DNA from 2 places in the Kaistia sp. MMO-174 genome. Region 2 is predicted to be linked to the other one. Evidence: predicted binding sites of a transcription regulator. Region 2 holds the regulator's gene; the other holds the start of a gene.
What was found. The regulator LexA, encoded in region 2, represses DNA repair genes until DNA is damaged. The targets are predictions, from matches to a motif close to TGTTCNNNNTGTGTTCNG.

Region 1: WFK98_RS19935 (DNA recombination protein RmuC) is a predicted target of LexA. The motif match lies at 5,460-5,477, and genes of this name have one in related genera.

The regions. Positions count from the first base shown of each region.
Region 1 is NZ_JBBCUO010000005.1:440,043-450,334, reverse strand. Features, by position in the region: gene WFK98_RS19970 (TonB-dependent receptor domain-containing protein) at 1-201, shown strand, start outside; gene dapD (2,3,4,5-tetrahydropyridine-2,6-dicarboxylate N-succinyltransferase) at 449-1,300, shown strand; gene dapE (succinyl-diaminopimelate desuccinylase) at 1,377-2,531, shown strand; gene WFK98_RS19955 (hypothetical protein) at 2,545-3,129, shown strand; gene truA (tRNA pseudouridine(38-40) synthase TruA) at 3,082-3,867, opposite strand; gene fmt (methionyl-tRNA formyltransferase) at 3,875-4,807, opposite strand; gene def (peptide deformylase) at 4,815-5,369, opposite strand; gene WFK98_RS19935 (DNA recombination protein RmuC) at 5,510-6,682, shown strand; gene WFK98_RS19930 (hypothetical protein) at 6,686-7,096, shown strand; gene WFK98_RS19925 (DUF924 family protein) at 7,074-7,688, opposite strand; gene recR (recombination mediator RecR) at 7,821-8,426, opposite strand; gene WFK98_RS19915 (YbaB/EbfC family nucleoid-associated protein) at 8,486-8,809, opposite strand; gene WFK98_RS19910 (DNA polymerase III subunit gamma/tau) at 8,849-10,292, opposite strand, start outside.
Region 2 is NZ_JBBCUO010000002.1:252,521-262,812, reverse strand. Features, by position in the region: gene WFK98_RS07200 (glycosyltransferase family 2 protein) at 1-248, shown strand, start outside; gene WFK98_RS07195 (hypothetical protein) at 235-996, shown strand; gene lexA (transcriptional repressor LexA) at 1,224-1,928, shown strand; gene WFK98_RS07185 (ComEC/Rec2 family competence protein) at 1,922-4,402, opposite strand; gene gltX (glutamate--tRNA ligase) at 4,562-5,983, shown strand; gene gltA (citrate synthase) at 6,199-7,491, shown strand; gene lpxB (lipid-A-disaccharide synthase) at 7,866-9,041, opposite strand; gene WFK98_RS07165 (UDP-2,3-diacylglucosamine diphosphatase LpxI domain-containing protein) at 9,038-9,907, opposite strand; gene lpxA (acyl-ACP--UDP-N-acetylglucosamine O-acyltransferase) at 9,918-10,292, opposite strand, start outside.

The DNA of each region.
Region 1 (10,292 bases), on a different contig from region 2:
GGTCTCGGCGCAACGGCCGAGAAGGAGGCCTACACGCTCTACGACCTCTACGCCTCCTACAAGGCGAACGAGCATGCAACCGCCTTCGTCAATGTCGAGAACCTGACCGACGTCGCCTATAGCCCGGCCGTGTCGGGCGACTCGACCGTGCAGAGCGGCCGCGGCCGCACCATCGTCGGCGGCGTCACGCTGCAGTTCTGACAATCCGTCCCCGCCGGCCGCCCCTGCCGGCGGGGACGTCTCTCCCCCACCTCCCCGCTCCCACCCCGCCCCGGAACGGCCGACTGGCGATCGGGGCGGGCAGACGCCGGCAAACCGAACGCACGAGCGGCGCAAAACCGCCCTCTCCGCGCCTTGCGCGTTGACTTCCCCCGATTGGCCGATATCGTCCCGGCCGAACCTTTCCGGCGACCTCCGCGCCGGGGGATGTCCGCTCCAAGGAAAAAAGATGACCACGCACGACCTCGCCGCCCTGAAGTCCACCGTCGAAGCCGCTTTCGAGGATCGCGCGAATATCGGCCCCGCCACCCAGGGCGCCGTCCGCTCGACCGTCGAGACCACGCTTGGCCTGCTCGATCGTGGCGAGGCGCGCGTCGCCGAGAAGATCGACGGCGACTGGGTCGTCAATGACTGGCTGAAGAAGGCCGTCCTTCTCTCCTTCCGCCTGAACGACATGGGCCCGATTCCGGGCGCGCCGAACGGCTCGACCTGGTGGGACAAGGTGCCGACCAAGTTCGAGGGCTGGGGCGCCGACGAATTCACCAAGGCCGGCTTCCGCGCCGTGCCGGGCGCGGTCGTGCGCCGCTCCGCCTTCATCGCGCCGAGCGTCGTGCTGATGCCGTCCTTCGTCAATCTCGGCGCCTATGTCGACAGTGGCACCATGGTCGACACCTGGGCAACCGTCGGCTCCTGCGCCCAGATCGGCAAGAACGTCCATCTTTCCGGCGGCGTCGGCATCGGCGGCGTGCTGGAGCCGCTGCAGGCGAGCCCGACCATCATCGAGGACAATTGCTTCATCGGCGCCCGCTCCGAGGTGGTCGAGGGCGTCATCGTCGGCGAGGGTTCGGTCATCTCGATGGGCGTGTTCATCAGCGCCTCGACCAAGATCGTCGACCGCGAGACGGGCGAGATCCATATCGGCCGCGTGCCGCCCTATTCCGTCGTCGTCTCCGGCTCGCTGCCCGGCAAGAACCTGCCGAACGGCCAGCCCGGCCCGTCGCTCTATTGCGCCGTGATCGTCAAGAAGGTCGACGCCAAGACCCGCTCGAAGACCAGCGTCAACGAGCTGCTTCGCGATTGAGACCCGGCCGGCTCGCGTCTTCGTCTCGCGAGCCGGCATTTCCTATATTCGAACTGCTCGGGCAGGACCCAACGCCATGGCCAGCGATCCCATTCGCATCCTGCAAGACCTGATCCGCTGCCCGTCGGTGACGCCGGCCGAAGGCGGGGCGCTCGTCTATCTCGAAAGCGTCCTGACCGAGGCGGGCTTCACCGTCGATCGCCCGGTGTTCACCGAGGCCGGCACGCCGGACGTCGAAAACCTGTTCGCCACCATCGGCAGCGGCGCACCGCATTTCGTCTTCGCCGGCCACACCGACGTCGTGCCGCCGGGCGACGAGGCGCACTGGCAGCACGGCCCCTTCTCCGGCGAGATCGCCGACGGCATGCTCTACGGCCGCGGCGCGGTCGACATGAAGGGCGGCATCGCCGCCTTCGCTTCCGCCGCGCTCGATTTCCTGTCGGAGGGTGGGCTGAAGCAGGGCACGATCTCGCTGCTGATCACCGGCGACGAGGAAGGTCCGTCGGTCAACGGCACGGTCAAGCTGCTCGACTGGGCGGCGAAGAAGGGCCACCGTTTCGACGCGGCGATCGTCGGCGAGCCGACCAACCCTCAGGCGCTCGGCGACGCGATCAAGGTCGGCCGGCGCGGCAGCCTTTCCGGCACGATCATCGTCCAGGGCCGGCAGGGCCACGTCGCCTATCCGCATCTGGCGGTAAACCCGATCCCGCAGCTAACGACGCTGATCCGCCGGCTGACCGCGGAGGCGCTCGATGCCGGCAGCGAGCGCTTCGATGCCTCCAACCTGGAATTCGTCGGCCTCAGCGTCGACAACAAGGCCTGGAACGTCATCCCCGCCGAGGCCAAGGCGCGCTTCAACATCCGCTTCAACGACCAGTGGACGCGCGACACGCTGGAAGCCTGGCTGATAAGCCGGCTGGAGGAGGCGGCGCGCGGCGCCATCGAATTCGAGCTCGACCTCGAGCCGGGCGGCAGCGAGTCCTTCCTGACCCACTCGGAGATGCTGATCGGCACGCTGTCGGACGCAATCGAGCAATCGACGGGGCGCCGTCCCGAGCTATCGACCAGCGGCGGCACCTCGGATGCCCGCTTCATCAAGGATTATTGCCCGGTGGTAGAATTCGGCCTCGTCGGCCAGACCATGCACCAGATCGACGAGCGGGTCGCCGTCGAGGATCTCGTCGCGCTCACCGCCATCTATCGCTGCTTCCTCGACCGGTATTTTGCGTGACGGCAGAGGCGCGATGATCTCCCCTTCGTCATCCAGCGCGCTGACCGGCGCGTTCGAGCTGTTTCTCGGGCGGCGCGAGGGATTGCAGCGCTTCGATTTCAGCGTCGAGGGCTTCTGGCGCTCGTTCGGCGCCATCTTCTTCATGCTGCCCTTCTTCGCGATCAGCGTCGCCGTCGAGCACCGGCTGCGGCCGGAGGACGTCACCGTCGCCGGCCCGACCGACGCGATGTTCATCGTGTCGCGCGGGCTCGACCTGATCCTCGACTGGACGGCGATGCCGGTCCTGCTGGCGATTTTCGCGAGAAGGCTCAACATCGCGCGCAGCTACGCGTCCTATATCGTCGTGCGCAACTGGGCGTCGGTGATCATGGCGGCGCCGCAGGCGGCCGTCGCGCTGCTGGCCGGGCTTGGCCTGGTGCCGATCGAGTTCGCGGCCGTGGTGTCGCTCGCGATCGTCGGCGTCATGCTGCGCTACCACTACCAGATCGTCGGCGCGACGCTCGGCAAGTCAGTCGGCTTCCGGGTTGGGCTAGTCGCCGCCGACCTCGCCCTAAGCCTCGTCCTCAGCGGGGTCTTCACCCAGCTGTTCGGCGCCTGAGCCGTAGTCAACCTGCACGAGATAGAGCCCGCCGGGCGGCGCCACCGGGCCGCAGGCCTTGCGGTCGCACGCTTCCAGCACCTCGCCGACGCGGGCGACGGGCCACTTGCCCTCGCCCACCTTCTTCAGCGTGCCGACCATCGACCGCACCTGGTTGTGCAGGAAGGAGCGGGCCGAGACGCCGAACAGGACGTGATCGCCCTCGCGGGTGATCTCCAGCCGGTCGAGCGTCTTCATCGGGCTCTTCGCCTGGCAATCGGCCGAGCGGAAGGTGGTGAAATCATGCCAGCCGAGCAGCAGGTTCGCCGCCTGCTGCATGGCGTCGATGTCGAGACGCTTGCGCACGTCCCAGACGCGGTTGATCTCGAGCGCGGCGGGCGCGCGCCGGTCGAGCACGCGGTAGATATAGTGCCGCTTCACCGCCGAGCGGCGCGCGTCGAACTCGTCCGGTACCAGCTCGGCCTCGATCACGGCGATCGGCTCGGGCCGCAGCTGGGCGTTCATGGCGTCACGGATGCGCAGCCCGGTCCAGTGCCCGGTTAGGTCGAAATGCACCACCTGGCCCGTCGCATGAACGCCGGCATCGGTGCGGCCGGCGCCGCGCGTCGGTACCGCCTCGCCGGAAAAGCGCAGGATCGCCTCCTCCAGCGCCTGCTGAACGGAAGGCGCATTCGCCTGTCGCTGCCAGCCGGCATAGGGCACGCCGTCATATTCGACGAGAAGCTTGTAGCGAGGCATCGACCGGCTAGCCGAGGACGGCGCCCGGCGCGATCGCCGCGCCGCGCAGGAATTCGACGGCACCGAGCGGCTTGCCGCCGGCGCGCTGCACCTCGACGAGGCGCACCGCGCCGTCGCCGCAGGCGATCACCAGCTGGTCGTTCAGCACGGTGCCCGGCGCGCCGGAACCCGTCGCCAGCGTCGAGCGCAGCACCTTGACCCGCTCGACCTTGTCGCCGAACGTCATCTCGCACCAGGCGCCCGGAAAGGGCGACAAGCCACGAATGTGGTTGTGCACCTCGACGGCCGGCTTCGACCAGTCGATCCGCGCCTCGGCCTTGTCGATCTTGGCGGCGTAGGTGACGCCCTCTTCCGCCTGCGGCACGGCATCGAGGCCGCCACGCGAGGCGGCGGCGAGCGCCCGCACCATCAGATCGGCGCCGAGCCGCGCCAGCTTGTCGTGCAGGTCGCCGGTGGTGATGTCAGGCGCGATGGCCAGCTTCTCGGCCATGGCGACCGGGCCGGTATCGAGGCCGGCCTCCATGCGCATGACCATCACGCCCGTCTCGGCATCGCCGGCCATGATGGCGCGATGGATCGGCGCGGCGCCGCGCCAGCGCGGCAGCAGCGAGGCATGCAGGTTGAGGCAGCCCTCGCGCGGCGCGTCGAGGATCGCCTGCGGCAGGATCAGCCCATAGGCGACGACGACGGCGACGTCGGCATCGAGCGAGGCGAAGGCCTCCTGCTCGTCGGCGCCCTTCAGCGATTTCGGCGTGAAGACGGGAATGCCAAAGCGCTCGGCCGTCTCGTGCACGGGCGACTTGCGCTCGGCCATACCGCGGCCGGCCGGACGCGGCGGCTGCGAATAGACGGCGACGACCTCGTGCCCCTGACCGATGATCTCGACAAGCGTGGGCACCGAGAATTCGGGCGTGCCCATGAAGACGACGCGGAGGCTCATCTCGGCCTCACATCTCGTCGGGGGTGTGCGACTTGAATTCCGGCCGGACGCCGGTCTTGGCGGCCTTGACGAACTTCTTGATGACCATGTCGCGCTTCAGCCGCGACAGGTAGTCGATGAACAGCTTGCCATCGAGATGGTCGATCTCGTGCTGGACGCAGGTCGCGAGGATGTCGTCGGCCTCGATTTCCTGCAGCTTGCCGTCGCGATCGAGATAGCGGATGCGCACGGAGGCGGGGCGCTCGACCTCGGCATAGTAATCCGGGATCGACAGGCAGCCCTCCTCATAGACCGAACGTTCGTCCGACGAGGTCAGGATCTCGGGATTGATCAGGAACAGCGGCGCGGGCTTGCTGCCCTCCTCGCGGCCCGAGACGTCGATGGTGACGACGCGGCGCGGCACGCCGACCTGGATGGCGGCGAGGCCGATGCCCGGCGCCTCGTACATCGTCTCCAGCATGTCGTCCATGAAGCGCAGCAGTTCGTCGTCGATGCGCTCGACCGGCTCGCTGACGAGCCTCAGCTTCGCGTCCGGCAGGGTGATGATGTCGAGAAGAGCCATGAAAACCTCGGTTTGAGCCGTTTCAGATAAGAGATGCGGCCGGGTCGGTCAACGAGGAATGATGGGCGGGACCTCGGGCCGCGCCGCCCATGTTCTTGTTTTGATCTCGTCTATCGGCCCGAATCTGCTATGAAGGAGGGATGCAGGACACCCTCTTTCTCCTCGGCGACCGGCCGATCACCGTCGCCATGCTGGTGCTGGCCGCCGCCCTCCTCGGCGTCGTGCTGCTTTTCGTCGTGCTGGTCGTGGTCTGGCGCGGCATGCGCCGTCGGGACCTGGCCGAGGCCGACCAGGCGATACTCGGCGGCGAATTCGAGCGCCGGATCGCCGATCTGGTGCGCATCCAGAGCGAGATGACCGGCCGGATGCAGACGATGGCCGAAGTCTTCGGCTCGCGGCAGTCCGAATTGCTGCAGGGGCTCTCCAGCCGCATGGACGGGCTCGGCCACCGGATCGGCCAGACCATGGTCGAATCGACCCGCCACACGCACGAGAACCTCACCCGGCTGAACGAACGCCTCGCCGTCATCGACACGGCGCAGCGCAACCTGACCGAACTCTCCAGCCAGGTGGTCGGACTGCAGCACATCCTCGCCAACAAGCAGACGCGCGGCGCGTTCGGCCAGGCGCGGATGGAGGCGATCGTCCAGGACGGCCTGCCCCTCGGCGGCTACCAGTTCCAGGCGACACTCTCCAACGGCAACCGGCCGGATTGCGTCATCGCCTTTCCGAACGGTGCCGCCAGCCTGGTCGTCGACGCCAAGTTTCCGCTCGAGGCCTGGAACGCGATCCGCGCCGCCGAAGGACCGGACATGGCGCGCGCCGCCGAGACGCAGTTCCGCCGCGACGTCACCAAGCATCTGAAGGACATCGCCGAGCGCTATTTGATCCCCGGCGAGACGCAGGACACGGCCTTCATGTTCGTGCCGTCGGAATCGATCTTCGCCGACATCCACGAGCGCTTCGAGGATCTGGTCCAGGCGGCGCACCGGCTGCGGATCGTCATCGTCTCGCCCTCGCTCCTGATGCTGTCGATCCAGGTGATCCAGTCCGTGCTGAAGGACGCCGGCATGCGCGAGCAGGCGCATCTGATCCAGGGCGAGGTGATGAAGTTGATGGAGGATCTCGGCCGGGTGGACGAGCGCGTCCGCAAGCTGAAGACGCATTTCGACCAGGCGTCGAAAGACATCGACGACATCCTGATCTCGACCCGCAAGCTGACCGCCCGCGGCGCCAAGATCGAGGCGCTGGAGTTCGGCGACGAAGGCTCGCCGGCCTATGACCGCCAGCCGGATCTCCTGGCCGGGGAGTAGCCCATGGGCGCGATCCGGGCCGGAGCGATCTACTTCCTGATCGTCTTCGCGATCGGCTTCGTGCTCGGCTCGGCGCGGGTGCTGCTGCTCGAGCCCCGGATCGGCGCCCTGGCGGCAGTGGCGATAGAGCTTCCGGTCATGCTCGCCGCAGCCTGGATCGTCTGCGGCGGCATCCTGCGCCGCTCGCAGGTTCGCGCGCGGCGCGGCGCCGACCTCGGCATGGGAGCCGTCGCCCTGCTGTTGCTGCTGGCCGCCGAGTTCGCGCTCGGCCACTTCGGCTTCGGCCGTGATATGACCGCTCTATTCGCGGCTTATGGGACGTCGCCCGGCCTGCTCGGCCTCGCAGGCCAGATCGGCTTTGCCGCGATCCCGGCCGTCCGATGCCGATGGCTCAGTAGCCGCGGCCATCCTTGAGAAACTCGATCTCTTCCGGCGTCGAGGCGCGGCCGAGATCGGCATTTCGATGCGGGAAGCGGCCGAAGCGCCGGATCAGGTCGCGGTGCTTCTCGGCATAGCCCACAAACGACTGATAATCTTCCTTGTCCGCCTCCGGCACTTCGGCCAGCAGCGCCTCGTAGAGGCTGACGGAGAGATCCTGATCCGCCAGTTCCTCGCTGTGTTCGAACGGAAGATAGAGGAAGACACGCTCGATCGGCGCGAAGCGCTCGACGCCGCCGGCGATCAGCCGCCGCACCGCAGCGCGGGCGCGCGCATCGTATGCAAAGGCCCGGCCGTCGTCGCGGAACAGGTTGCGCGGGAACTGGTCCAGAAAGAGGACGAAGCCGATACCGGCCGCCGGCGACAGCGTCTCGAACAGCCAGTCGGTCTCGGCGACGGCGTCGAGATGATCGCCGAAGCGGACCCGGCAAGCATCGTCGGTGGCGTCGCGGCGCGAGAACCAGACCTTGACCCGCTCGGCCGGCACATCGATGCCGGCAACCAGTTCCCCGAACCAGAAGCGATGCGCATCCAGGAGGATGGCAGGGTCGAGCGTATCAGTCGTCATGGTTCTTTTTCCCCGTATGTCGCAGGTCGGTAAGGCCCCCACCCTCTGCACGGCTCGGTGCAGACATCAGAGCCAAGCCGGCTCCGGCAGTCCCCCTCCCGCCTGCGGAAGAGGTTGGGTGAGGGACTTCCCTCAGAAAGGCGTGCGGGCGCGGATAGCGGCGGCGAGCGTGCCCTCGTCGAGATAGTCGAGCTCACCGCCGACAGGAACGCCATGCGCGAGGCGCGAGACGCGGACCGGCGTGCCGGTCAGACGGTCGGTGATGACATGCGCCGTGGTCTGGCCATCGACGGTCGCGTTGACGGCCAGGATCACCTCCGCCACCTCGCCGGTCGAACAGCGGCTCACCAATGATTCGATGTTCAAATCTTCCGGACCCACGCCGTCGAGTGGCGACAGCGTGCCGCCCAGCACGTGGTAGCGCGCCTTGATGGCACCGGCCCGTTCCAGCGCCCAGAGATCCGAGACGTCCTCGACGACGACGATCGTCTTCGTGTCGCGCGCCGGATCGCTGCAGATCGTGCAGGGATCGGAGGTGTCGATGTTGCCGCAGGTCGAGCAGGTCAGGATCCGCTCGGCCGCCACCGTCATGGCGCCGGCCAGCGGCACCAGCAGCTGGTCCTTCTTCTTGACCAGCGCCAGCGCCGCGCGCCGGGCCGAGCGCGGGCCCAGGCCGGGCAGCCGCGCGAGCAGCTGGATCAGGCGTTCGATCTCGGGGCCGGCGGTGCTGCGCGACATTCTTATTCCAGGGCTGCGGCGGGTCGGAGCGGATGCCTCGGCACCCGCCCCTCAGAAGACTAGAACGGCAGCTTGAGGCCGGCCGGCAGACCGAGGCCGCCGGTCAGCGCTTCCATCTTCTCGGCCATGGTGCGCTCCGCCTTGGCGCGCGCATCGGCATGGGCCGCGGTGATCAGGTCCTCGAGGATTTCGACGTCTTCCGGCTTCAGCAGCGACGGATCGATCGAAAGCTTGCGCAGGTCGCCCTTGGCGGTCATCACAACCTTGACGAGGCCGGCGCCGGAAGAGCCTTCAACCTCGATATTGGCGACCTCGGCCTGCATGTCCTGCATCTTCGACTGCAGTTCCTTGGCCTTGCTCATCATGCCGAGAATGTCGCGCATGCGGGTTCTCCTGGTTCGATTGGAATTGATTGCGACGGATCAGTCGTCGTCGGGATCGGGCGCTTCGTCCGGATTGTCGACGGGAACGGCCGGCGACGGCAGGCCCTCGGGCTCCTCGGCGCCGCGGATCTGGATGTCGACGATCTTGGCGCCCGGGAAGCGGGAGAGCACCGCCGCGACCAGCGGATCGGCGGCGGCGTCCGAGCGCGCCTTGTCGCGGGCGAAGGCGCGCGCCTCAGCGATCGTCGGCTCGGTAGCGCCGCGCCCGAGTGCCACGACCCAGCGTTCGCCCGTCCAGTCGGAAAGCTTGCGGCCGAGATCCTGCGCGAGCGTGCGCGGCGCATCCTCGGTCGGCTCGAACTCGAGCAGGCCGGGCTCGAACCGGATCGGCTTGACCTGCTGTTCGAGCGCGAGCTTCAGCGGGATGTCGCGCTTCAGACCGACATAAGCGACGAGGTCCTCGAAGCGCTGGAAGCGGATCGCCGGCTCTGCCTTGGCCTGGGGCACTCCAGCCGGCTGCGCCATCGACGCGGCGGCCGGCATGGCAGCCGTGTTGGTGATCGTGCGCATCTGGCCGATCGGCCCGCCATTCGAACCGCCCGAAGCCTGCGGCGCGGAAGCCGGCTGGTAGGAAACCTGCGGAGTCGCGCCGCCAGCCGAAGAAGCGGCGCCGAACTGGCCGCTCTTCAGCAGGCGCAGCGCCTCGTCCGGCGTCGGCAGGTCGGCGGCGTGGGCGATGCGGATCAGCACCATGTCGGCGGCGGCGAGCGGCCGGCTCGAGCTCGACACTTCCTCGATGCCTTTCAGCAGCATCTGCCAGGCGCGCGCCAGAACGCGGAGCGAAACGGTCCCAGCCAGCGCGCGGCCGCGCGTCCGCTCGTCCTGCGGCAGCGCGGCGTCCTCGCCCGAGTCCGGAACGACCTTGAAGCGGGTCACGGCATGGGTGAAGGCGGCGAGATCCTGCAGCACCACGGCCGGGTCGGCGCCGATGTCGTATTGCTCCTTGAGCAGCGCCAGCGCTTCCGCGATGCGGCCGCCCATCAGCGCCTCGAACAGGTCGATGACGCGGGCGCGGTCGGCGAGGCCGAGCATGCCGCGCACGTCTTCTGCCGTGATGGCGCCGGCGCCATGCGCGATCGCCTGGTCGAGCAGCGAGAGCGAATCACGTGCCGAGCCCTCGGCGGCGCGGGCGATCATCGCCAGCGCGTCGTCACCGATCTCGACATGTTCCTTGTCGGTGATCGAGCGCAGCAGACCGATCAGCCGGTCCGATTCGATCCGGCGGAGGTCGAAGCGCTGGCAGCGCGACAGCACGGTGACGGGAACCTTGCGGATCTCGGTCGTCGCGAAGATGAACTTCACATGCTCGGGCGGCTCCTCGAGCGTCTTCAGCAGGCCGTTGAAGGCCGCGCCGGAGAGCATGTGCACTTCGTCGAGGATGTAGACCTTGTAGCGCGCCGAGACCGGCTTGTAGCGCACGGCC
Region 2 (10,292 bases):
AGCAGGTCTTCGGAGCCCGCCGGATCAAGATCGCGAAAGAAATCCTGCGTCAGCCGTCGCTTGCGCTCGAATTCGCGCGCCAGGGGCTCGAGGCAGACGAACTCGCGACCGTGCTTGAAGCCATGCCGATCCTCAGAGCGGCGCTCCTGGCCAGGGCCACCGGGGCCCTGCTTTCGGGTCTCCTGCCCTCCGACCTCGGCACAGGGCGCGCCACCGATTGCCGGGAATCCCTGCATGATAACCCTTAAGCGACTGACGCAGCCGCCGCGCCGTCCCTGGCTCACCCTGCGGCGCCGTCGTCCGCAGGTGTTCGCCGTCTTCAGCTACCGCTTCGACGCGCACCTCGTGCCGGACCTGCTCGCCAATATCGAGCCGATCGTCGATGGCTGGGTGGCGTTCGACGATCGCGCCGCCACGGGCGTGTTCAGTTCCGAGGCGGGCCGTCGCCGCATCCTGCTTCAGGAGGCACGAAAGGCCGGCGCGGACTGGATCCTCGCCGTTGACCCGGACGAGCGCTTCGAAGCCGGCGTGCGCTCCCGGATCAGACGACTGATGGCCGAGTCCGGTCGCGTCGCCTGGGGTTTTCGCTTCCGGGAAATGTACACGCCGACGACCTATCGCATCGACGGCATCTGGGGGAAGAAGATCCGCTATTGCCTGTTCACGATGTTCGACCCGGCCGAGCGCACGGACACGGGGCTGCACGACCTCTGGTTTCCCAGGGACGGCGGCTTCCAGACAAGGCATTGCGACCTTGACCTGTATCATCTCAAGATGATTGCCCCCGCACGCCGTCTGGCGCGGCGCGACCTCTATAATTTCCTCGATCCGAACCGCGCCGACCAGCCGATCGGCTATGACTACCTGGCCGAGGAACGGGACGCCGCCTTCGAGACGATCCCGCGCAACCGCCTCTACCACCCTGCCCATGTCGACGATGGCGGCCTATGGATGCAGGATCTCGGCTCGCTCCGGAAACACCCGATCGGCGAATAGGATACGCCTGCGGCCACCTCCCACGCCGGGGTCGACAGCAGACGACGACGCCCCGCCACGCCGTGCCTAACCGCGTGGGCCACCCTAGTCGCGCGTCCCGCGCGAACCCGGCCGCGCATCGCAAGCCATCGCCTTGCAGAACACATGGGGAACAGCTATCCTGTTCGTGTTTTGTACCTTGGCGATTCTGTCGTCATCCCTGGCAAGATTGGCAGCGCGAGAACGAGATGCTCACCCGGAAGCAGTATGAACTCCTCATGTTCATCCAGGAGCGCCTCAAGGAAGCGGGCGTCCCTCCCTCCTTCGACGAAATGAAGGACGCGCTGGACCTGCGCTCCAAATCCGGCATCCACCGCCTGATCAAGGCGCTGGAAGAGCGCGGCTTCATTCGCCGCCTGCCCAACCGGGCCCGCGCGCTGGAGGTCGTCCGCCTGCCGGAGACGATGACGCCGGCGATGGCGCGGCCGAAAAAGCAGGCCTTCTCGCCCAGCGTGATCGAGGGCAGCCTGGGCAAGTCCCGTCCGGTGGAGGACGTGCACGAGGCCGGCGAGCCGGTGATCATCCCGGTCATGGGCCGGATCGCCGCCGGTGTGCCGATCTCGGCCATCCAGACCCAGAGCCATGTGATCGCCGTGCCGCCCGACATGCTGCGCGGCGGCGAGCATTTCGCCCTCGAGGTGCGTGGCGATTCGATGATCGAGGCCGGCATCCTCGACGGCGACACGGTGCTGATCCGCAAGAGCGACAATGCCGATTCCGGCGACATCGTCGTGGCGCTGGTCGACGAGGAGGAAGCGACACTGAAGCGGCTCCGCCGCAAGGGCGCTTCGATCGCGTTGGAGGCCGCCAACCCGGCCTATGAAACCCGAATCTTCGGACCGGACCGTGTCCGTATCCAGGGCAAGCTGGTCGGCCTGTTGCGCACCTACTGATCCGCCGGCTCCGCTTCATAGGCCGGCATCCAGGGGCGCCGCACCGGCGGGTAGGCGGCGCGGAGCTCGAAAGCGACGGCCGGGCGCGGCGCGGTTGCGGCTGTGGTTTCCGGGGCCGCGGCCGGTGGTTCGGGCGCGAGCACGTCCTCGTCGTCGGCATTTCGCTCGACGAGGTCGTAGCGTGACGGGCCGCGTCCCGATGCGAGCCCGACGAACTCACCATCGGCGCCAAGAATTGACGGCTTCTGAGCATCCAGTTTCGAGGAATCTGGCTTCGGCGCATTGGGCACCGTGGCTTGCGGCGCCGGGCCCGGGGATTCCTCCTTCTCCGCGAACGACAGTGCGATCGAGCCGGTGCGCGCCAGCACATGGCGGTCTATGACGGCGGCATGGCGGGCGCAGTTTTCGGGCGCGGCGAGAGGTGTCACCACCAGCGAGGCGCGCCGGCAATCCTCCTCGAAGGCCGATCGGTCGAGCGCCAGCGCCACCCGCCGGCCGTCGGGCAACAATCCCACGCAGCCCGACGCATCGCAGCCGCCCGCCTGAACCACGCCCGCCTCCCTGGCGTCGCGGCCGTCACCGTCCGAACGCAGCCATATCTCGCTGATGAAGCGGTCCGGATCGCCCGCGACGATGCGATAGGCGCCATCCTCGCCCCGGATCGCCAGCTGCTTTCCATCCGCGGCGACGAGGATGCCGGGCCGCGCCGGCATCAAGGCGAGTGCGGTGCCGAGCAACATCGGCAGGAGGCCCAATAGCCGCCAGCGCTCGTGCCAGAGCGCCAGCCAGACGAAGCCGGCGACGAAGAGGAGCAGCGCGGCGGCGCCCGGCATGGCCGCGCCGCCGGATTGACCGGACCAGTGGCTGACCGTCGCCGAGACGCCGAGCATGCCGCCGATGCCCCAATCCATCACCCAGAGCGGCAAAGCCTCGAGCCCGAAGGGCATGGCGAGCACGGAGAGCAGCGCGAAGGGCATGACGAGAAAATCGGTCAGCGGCATCGCGGCGACATTGGCGAGGATCGACAGCGGCGCCATGCGCTGGAAGTGATAGAGCGCGAAGGGCGTGGTGCCGAGGCCGCCGAGCAGCGACGTCACCGCCATGCCGCCGACGAACAGGGCGAATTGCCGGGGGACGGCCGCCGCCCTGCTGCGGTTCCCAACGAGGCCGGGTTCGGCGCGGCGCCTGCGACGGTCGGCCAGGATCTCGAAGCCGGCGACGAGCGCCACCGTGGCGGCGAACGACATCTGGAAGCTGGCGGAAAGGATGCTCTCCGGCGTGATCGCGAGCACCAGCAGTCCGGCGAGCGCGACATTGCGCATCGAGATCGCGCGCCGGTCGAGCAGGACGGCGAGGAAGACGATCGAGGTCATGATGAAGGAGCGCTGCGCGGCGACGTCGAGGCCGGAAATCAGCAGGTAGAAGCCGCTGACCAGCAGCGCCGCGATCGCCGCCCACTTCTTGATGGGCCGCCGGAGCGCCAGCGACGGGATCAGCGCCAGCCCGGCCCTCACGCTCCAGAACACGACGCCGGTCACCAGCACCATGTGCAGGCCGGAGACCGAGAGCACATGCGCGAGGCCGGAGAGGCGAAGGTCGTCCTCGGTCTTCTCGGCCAGCCCGCCGGCGTCGCCGATGATGAGCGCCGAGGCGATGTAGCGGCTCTCGCCGTCGAGGCCGGCGACGATGCGGGCGCGGATCGCCTCGCGGACGGCCTCCAGCGGCTGGCGCAGGCGGATCGACAGCGGCGCTGGGCCGATGTCGGCCGGCCTGGCCGCGCCATAGGCGAAGCCCGTCGCGCCGATGCCGCGGAAATAGGAATCGCGGGCGAAATCATAGCCGCCCGGCAGCACTGGCCCCGAAGCCGGCCGAAGCCGCGCCAGAACGGAGACGCCGTCGCCGACATTGGGCGCCGTCTTGCCGCGCACGGTGACGGTGACCCGCTGCGGCACGGTCGTGACGCGCCTTGCGTCCAGGCTCGCGACCCGCAGCGTCAATCGGTATCCGCCACGCCGCGCCTTGCGGTCCTCGACCCAGCCCGTGACCGTCCCCGTCACCTGCCGCTCGAGCACCCGCGTCGCCAGATTGTCGGTGCGGAGCTTCATCGCGGCCGTGCCGCTCGCGGCCATCGCCAGCACGATGAGCAGGCGGACCGCGCCGGCGCTCTGCCGCCGCCAGACCGCGAGGGCCCAGAGCAGGACGGCGAGGCCCGCCAGCGCAGCGAAGGACGGCTCGGACGGCAGCGCGAAATAGATGAGGGCGCCGATGCCGAAGAGGACGGGCAGCCAGGGAAAGCCGCGCCCCGCCTCGATCTCGCGCTCCAGCCAAGCGCCGGCGCCGAGCTGCAGGCGGTCCAGCGCGGCAGCGGCGCGGGTGGCCGGCGAGGCGCCGCCCGGCACGAGCAGTCGGCGGGCGCGCAACGCGTCCGGCGGATCGCGCCCCCCCTCCTTCTCGCGCGGATCGAGCTCAGTCATGCCCCCGCCTTTTCGCAGCTGGGCAAAGCGGGCCGGGCGTTTCCAAACCCGTTTGGCCCCTGCGCGACCCTATGCTACATGACCTGCCGCAGATCGCCGAGTGGCGAGACTCCATGCCCCTTGGCTTCCTTGCGGCTCCCCGCACATCGAGATCAGTCCATGTCCAAACCGGTCGTCACCCGCTTCGCCCCCTCGCCTACCGGATTCCTGCACATCGGCGGTGGCCGCACCGCCCTGTTCAACTGGCTCTATGCGAAGCATACGGGCGGCAGAATGCTGCTGCGGATCGAGGACACGGACCGCGAACGCTCGACCGAGGCCGCCATCGACGCCATCCTCGACGGCCTGAAGTGGCTCGGCCTCGACTGGGACGGCGAGACCGTGTTCCAGTTCGCCCGCGCGCCGCGTCATCGCGAGGTGGTCGAGGAGCTGCTCGCGGCCGGCAAGGCCTATCGCTGCTACTGCACGCCGGCCGAGCTCGACGCGATGCGCGAGAAGGCGCGGGCCGAGGGCCGCGCGCCGCGCTATGACGGCACCTGGCGCGACCGCGACCCGTCCGAGGCGCCGGCCGGGGTCAAGCCCGCCATCCGCATCAAGGCGCCGCTCGAGGGCGAGACGGTGATCGAGGACCTCGTACAGGGTCGCGTCGCGATCCCGAACAAGGATCTCGACGATCTCGTGCTGCTGCGTTCGGACGGCAACCCGACCTACATGCTCTCCGTCGTCGTCGACGATCACGACATGGGCGTCACCCACGTCATTCGCGGCGACGACCACCTGACCAATGCCGCGCGCCAGATGATCATCTACCAGGGCATGGGCTGGGACGTGCCGGTGATGTCGCACATCCCGCTCATCCATGGCGCCGACGGCGCCAAGCTGTCGAAGCGCCATGGCGCGCTCGGCGTCGACGCCTACCGCGCCATGGGCTACCTGCCCGAGGCGATGCGCAACTACCTGGTCCGACTCGGCTGGGCGCATGGCGACGACGAGATCATGTCGCTCGAGCAGATGGTCGAGTGGTTCGATATCGTCGATGTCGGCCGTTCGGCCTCGCGCTTTGACTTCGCCAAGCTGGAGAACCTCAACGGTCACTACATGCGGGCGACCGACGACGAGACGTTGATGAAGATCTTCCTCGACACGCTGCCCTACCTGCCCGGCGGCGAGGCGATGGAGGTGCAGCTGACCCCGGAGAAGCTGGAACAGCTCCGTCTCGCCCTGCCCGGCCTGAAGGATCGCGCCAAGACGCTGGTCGAGCTCAAGGACGGCGCCAACTTCCTGATGGTGCAGCGTCCGCTTGCGCTGGACGAGAAGGCGACGACCATCCTCGACGGCAATGCCCGAGCGCTCCTGAAGGATGTGCACGAGGTGCTGGTCGGCGTGAACGACTGGACGGTCGAGGCGACGGAAGAGGCGGTCAAGGCGTTCGCCGAGTCGCGCGAGCTGAAGCTCGGCAAGATCGCGCAGCCGCTCCGCGCGGCGCTGACGGGACGCGCGACATCGCCCGGCATCTTCGACGTGCTGATCGTTCTCGGCCGCGAGGAAAGCCTCGGCCGCATCGCCGACCAGATCAGCTGAAAAACCTGTTGCGCGGGCGGGTCCGATCCGGGCCCGCCCGCCCTTCTCTTTGATATCAAAGCCTTATTATAGGCCAGTTTCGGACCGCTTGCCGCGCTGCAATAAATCGGATACCCATCGGTCCGTAAAATTCTCGGCAGCGCTGCCAAATCCACATCCTGACAGGCGCGCGAGCAACCGCCCGAACAGAACAATTATTCAAGGGGGTAGGTTTCATGAGCGAAACCAAAGCGACACTCACAGTCGGTGGCGAGTCCTGGGACTTCGACGTCAAGCAAGGCACCCTCGGACCCGACGTCATCGACATCGGATCGCTCTATTCCAAGACCGGACGCTTTACCTACGACCCCGGATTTACGTCCACCGGCGCCTGCGACAGCAAGATCACCTTCATCGACGGCGACAAGGGCGTGCTGCTCTATCGCGGTTACCCGATCGAGCAGCTGGCCGAAAACGGCGACTTCCTCGAAACCTGCTACCTGCTGCTCTACGGCGACCTGCCGACCGCCGCGCAGAAGGCCGATTTCGATCAGCGCGTCACCTATCACACGATGGTGCACGAGCAGATGTCGCGCTTCTTCACCGGCTTCCGCCGCGACGCGCATCCGATGTCCGTCATGGTCGGCGTGGTCGGCGCGCTTTCGGCCTTCTACCACGACTCGACCGATATCTCGGACCCGCATCAGCGCATGGTGGCCTCGCTCCGCCTGATCGCGAAGATGCCGACGATCGCGGCCATGGCCTACAAGTACCATGTCGGCCAGCCCTTCGTTTACCCGCTGAACTCGCTCGACTACGCGTCGAACTTCCTGCGCATGTGCTTCGCCGTACCGGCGGAAGAGTACAAGGTGAACCCGATCCTCGCCCGCGCGATGGACCGGATCTTCATCCTCCACGCCGACCATGAGCAGAACGCCTCGACCTCGACGGTCCGCCTCGCCGGCTCGTCGGGCGCCAACCCGTTCGCCTGCATCGCGGCCGGCATCGCCTGCCTCTGGGGTCCCGCCCATGGCGGCGCCAATGAAGCGGCGCTCAACATGCTGCAGGAAATCGGCACGGTCGACCGCATCCCCGAGTTCATCGCCCGCGCCAAGGACAAGAACGATCCGTTCCGTCTGATGGGCTTCGGTCATCGCGTCTACAAGAACTATGATCCGCGCGCGAAGATCATGCAGAAGACCTGCCATGAGGTTCTCGGCGAGCTCGGCATCACCGACGACCCGATCCTCGAGGTCGCGCTGGAGCTGGAGCGCATCGCGCTTCACGACGAGTACTTCGTCTCGAAGAAGCTCTACCCGAACATCGACTTCTACTCCGGCATCACGCTGAAGGCGCTCGGCTTCCCGACGACCATGTTCACCGTGCTGTTCGCGCTCGCCCGCACCGTCGGCTGGATCGCGCAGTGGAAGGAAATGGTCGAGGATCCGAGCCAGCGCATCGGCCGCCCGCGCCAGCTCTACACGGGCGCAGCGCAGCGCGACTACGTTCCGGTCTCGAAGCGCCACTAAGGCGGTTCGATTTGAATGCAAAAGGGCGCCTCCGGGCGCCCTTTTTTTGTCGCCAGCCCTCGAAGAAGGCCCTCACCCCACCCCTCTGCCGCGCGCGGGAGCGGGAGCGCGGCCCGTACAATCACCGTCTCACCCCGCCCTCGCCGTCTCCCGGGCTTGACCCGGGATCCATTCAGCCGAGGTGCGCGACGGCGCGGAACTTGCGCGTCATCACTCGCAGACATCGGCGAACCCGACCCAGCTCGCCGATGATACGGCTGTATGGATCCCGGATCTTCGCTTCGCTACGTCCGGGATGACGACGGAGAGAATGAAGGGTCCGCGGCAGCATTGGCGAGAGTGCGGGTATGAACCGCGCCCACATGCGCCTGCCCTTAGCCCCGTGCGGCCAGCACGCCGAGCACCGACTCCGCCGCGCGATCGGAGGGCGGCACGCCGCCGGTGCTCATCAACGCGTCCAGCCGGGCGAATCCGTCGAGCTGCGCCTGGCGCGACGGGCCGTCGGGTATCAGCGGCGCCAGCGCCTCGACCAGCTTTGCCGGCGTACAATCATGCTGGATCAATTCCGGCACGACCGGACCGTCGAGGATGATGTTCGGCAGAGTTGCGAAGCGGCCGATGATGAGATGCTTCGCCACCTTTGCCTCCCAGCCGGGAACGCGATAGGCAGCGGCGAACGGCACGCCGGCCAGCGCCAGCTCCAGCGTCACCGTACCGGAGGCCGCAAGCGCCACGCGCGCGGTTCGGAAGGCCGCGAGCTTCGCTTCTTCGCCGGCTACGATGTGAGGCCGCACCGGCCAGTCCTGGGTCGCCTCGGCGACCATGTCGACCAGGCGCGGCAGGGTCGGCAGCACCAGCCTGAAATCCTGGCCGCGCGCCCTGAGCAGGCCGAGCGCCTCGCCGAAAGGCCCGCCAAGACGCTTCAGTTCCATGCGCCGGCTTCCAGGCAGCACCAGCACGATCGGCGGCTCGCCATTGCGCAGCGCCAGATCGGCGGCGCTCGGCTGCAGGCTCGGGATCTCGCTCAGGAGCGGATGGCCGACATAGCTCGTTTCCGGTCCGCCGAGCCGTCGCATCACCTCCGGCTCGAAAGGCAGCAGCGCCAGCACATGATCGATCGTGCCGTACATCTTGCGTGCCCGGCCGGGTCGCCAGGCCCACACGGTCGGAGCGACATATTTGACGATGGGCAGATGCGGCAGCCGCCGGCGTACCTGCCCCGCGACACGGCGATTGAAATCCTGCGCGTCGACAAGCACGAGGATTTCGGGCGGATTGGCGACGATCGCCTCGACCGTCTGGCGCATCCGCCTCAGGATCGTCGGCAGCTTGCCGATCACGGCGCTGAAGCCCATCGCCGTCAGGTCGTCCATCGGATAGAGCCCGCGCAGGCCCGCGGCCGCCATGCGATGGCCGCCGACGCCGCGGTAGGAGACGCCGCCCGCCCATTTCTCCGCCAGCGACCGCATCAGGCCCGCTGCGAGGATGTCGCCCGATTCCTCGCCCGCGATGATGAAAACGTCGAGCGGTTTGACCGCCGGCAGCGTCATGGATCGAGCCCGATGATGAACAGGCCCCTTGCGTCGGCTATGCGCACGATGGCCTCGATCTCCGCGGCGATGACGCCGCCCGCCTCGACCGCCACGCCGGCAAGACCGGCATCGGCGGCAAGCTCGATTGTCCGCGGACCGATCGACGGCAGGTCGAGCCGGCGATTCTGTTCGGGCTTCGGCGCCTTGACGAGGACGCCCGACTTGCCGTGCAGCTTGATCCGGCCGTTGGCGCGCAGTTCGCGGCACCGCGCCAGCATCAGGTCGGTACCCTCAGCCGCCTCGACGGCGAGCACGCGGCGAGCGCCAACCACGACCCCCTGCCCGATATCATAGGAACCGAGCGCGCGAACGACGTCACGGCCGAAATGCGCGGCGGCGAGGTCTTCGGCGCTCGGCTCGAACGCGCCGAGCACGCCGGCCGGAACCAGGATCTCGGGCGCGATCTCATGCGCTCCAACCAGCTCGAAGCCGTTTTCCTCGAAAATGCGCCCTACGGCGGAAAGGAGATGGTCGTCGCCGCCACGAAACATGCCGAGCACGCGCGGCAGCAGTTTCAGCGAGCCCCAGTCGACGCGAAGCTTGCGGATGCTCGGACGCAGCACCGTGCCGACGAAGACGACCTGGCGGCAGCCATGGCTGCGCAGCGCCGACGACAGCTTGCCGAAGGCGCCGATGTGAATCCACTCATGCGGATAGCGCTCGACCTCGGCGTCGGCGAAGCCATGGATCGGCAGCAGGAAGACCTTGCGCCCGGATTTGAGCGCGGCCTCGGCGACGACAAAGGGAAAGGCGCCGCCGCCGCAGATGATGCCGAGCGTGCCCGGATCGGACGCGCTCGGCACGGATCGGGCCGCATCGGTCACGGCCTGCCTCTCACGCGTCCGCGTCGTGATGTTCGGTCGCGGCGCCGCGCGGCACCGTCAGCCGGCGCTTGCCACGGTTGTGGATGAAGTTCACCACATGCATGACATTGGCGTCGTCGGCATATCGGCCGGCCACGGTCTCGATGCGCTCGGCCAGCTGGCCGGGGCCGTAGAACAGGTCGCGATAAGCGGCGCGCAGGCGCTGGATCGCCGGGCGGTCGAAACCGCGGCGCTTCAGACCGATGATGTTGAGGCCCCCAAGGCCTTCCGCGCCCTCACGGACGGCGCCAAACGGGATCACGTCGTGCCAGATCGGGCAGAGGCCGCCGATGATCGCCTGATCGCCGACGCGCACGAACTGGTGCAGCGCGCAAAGACCGCCGAG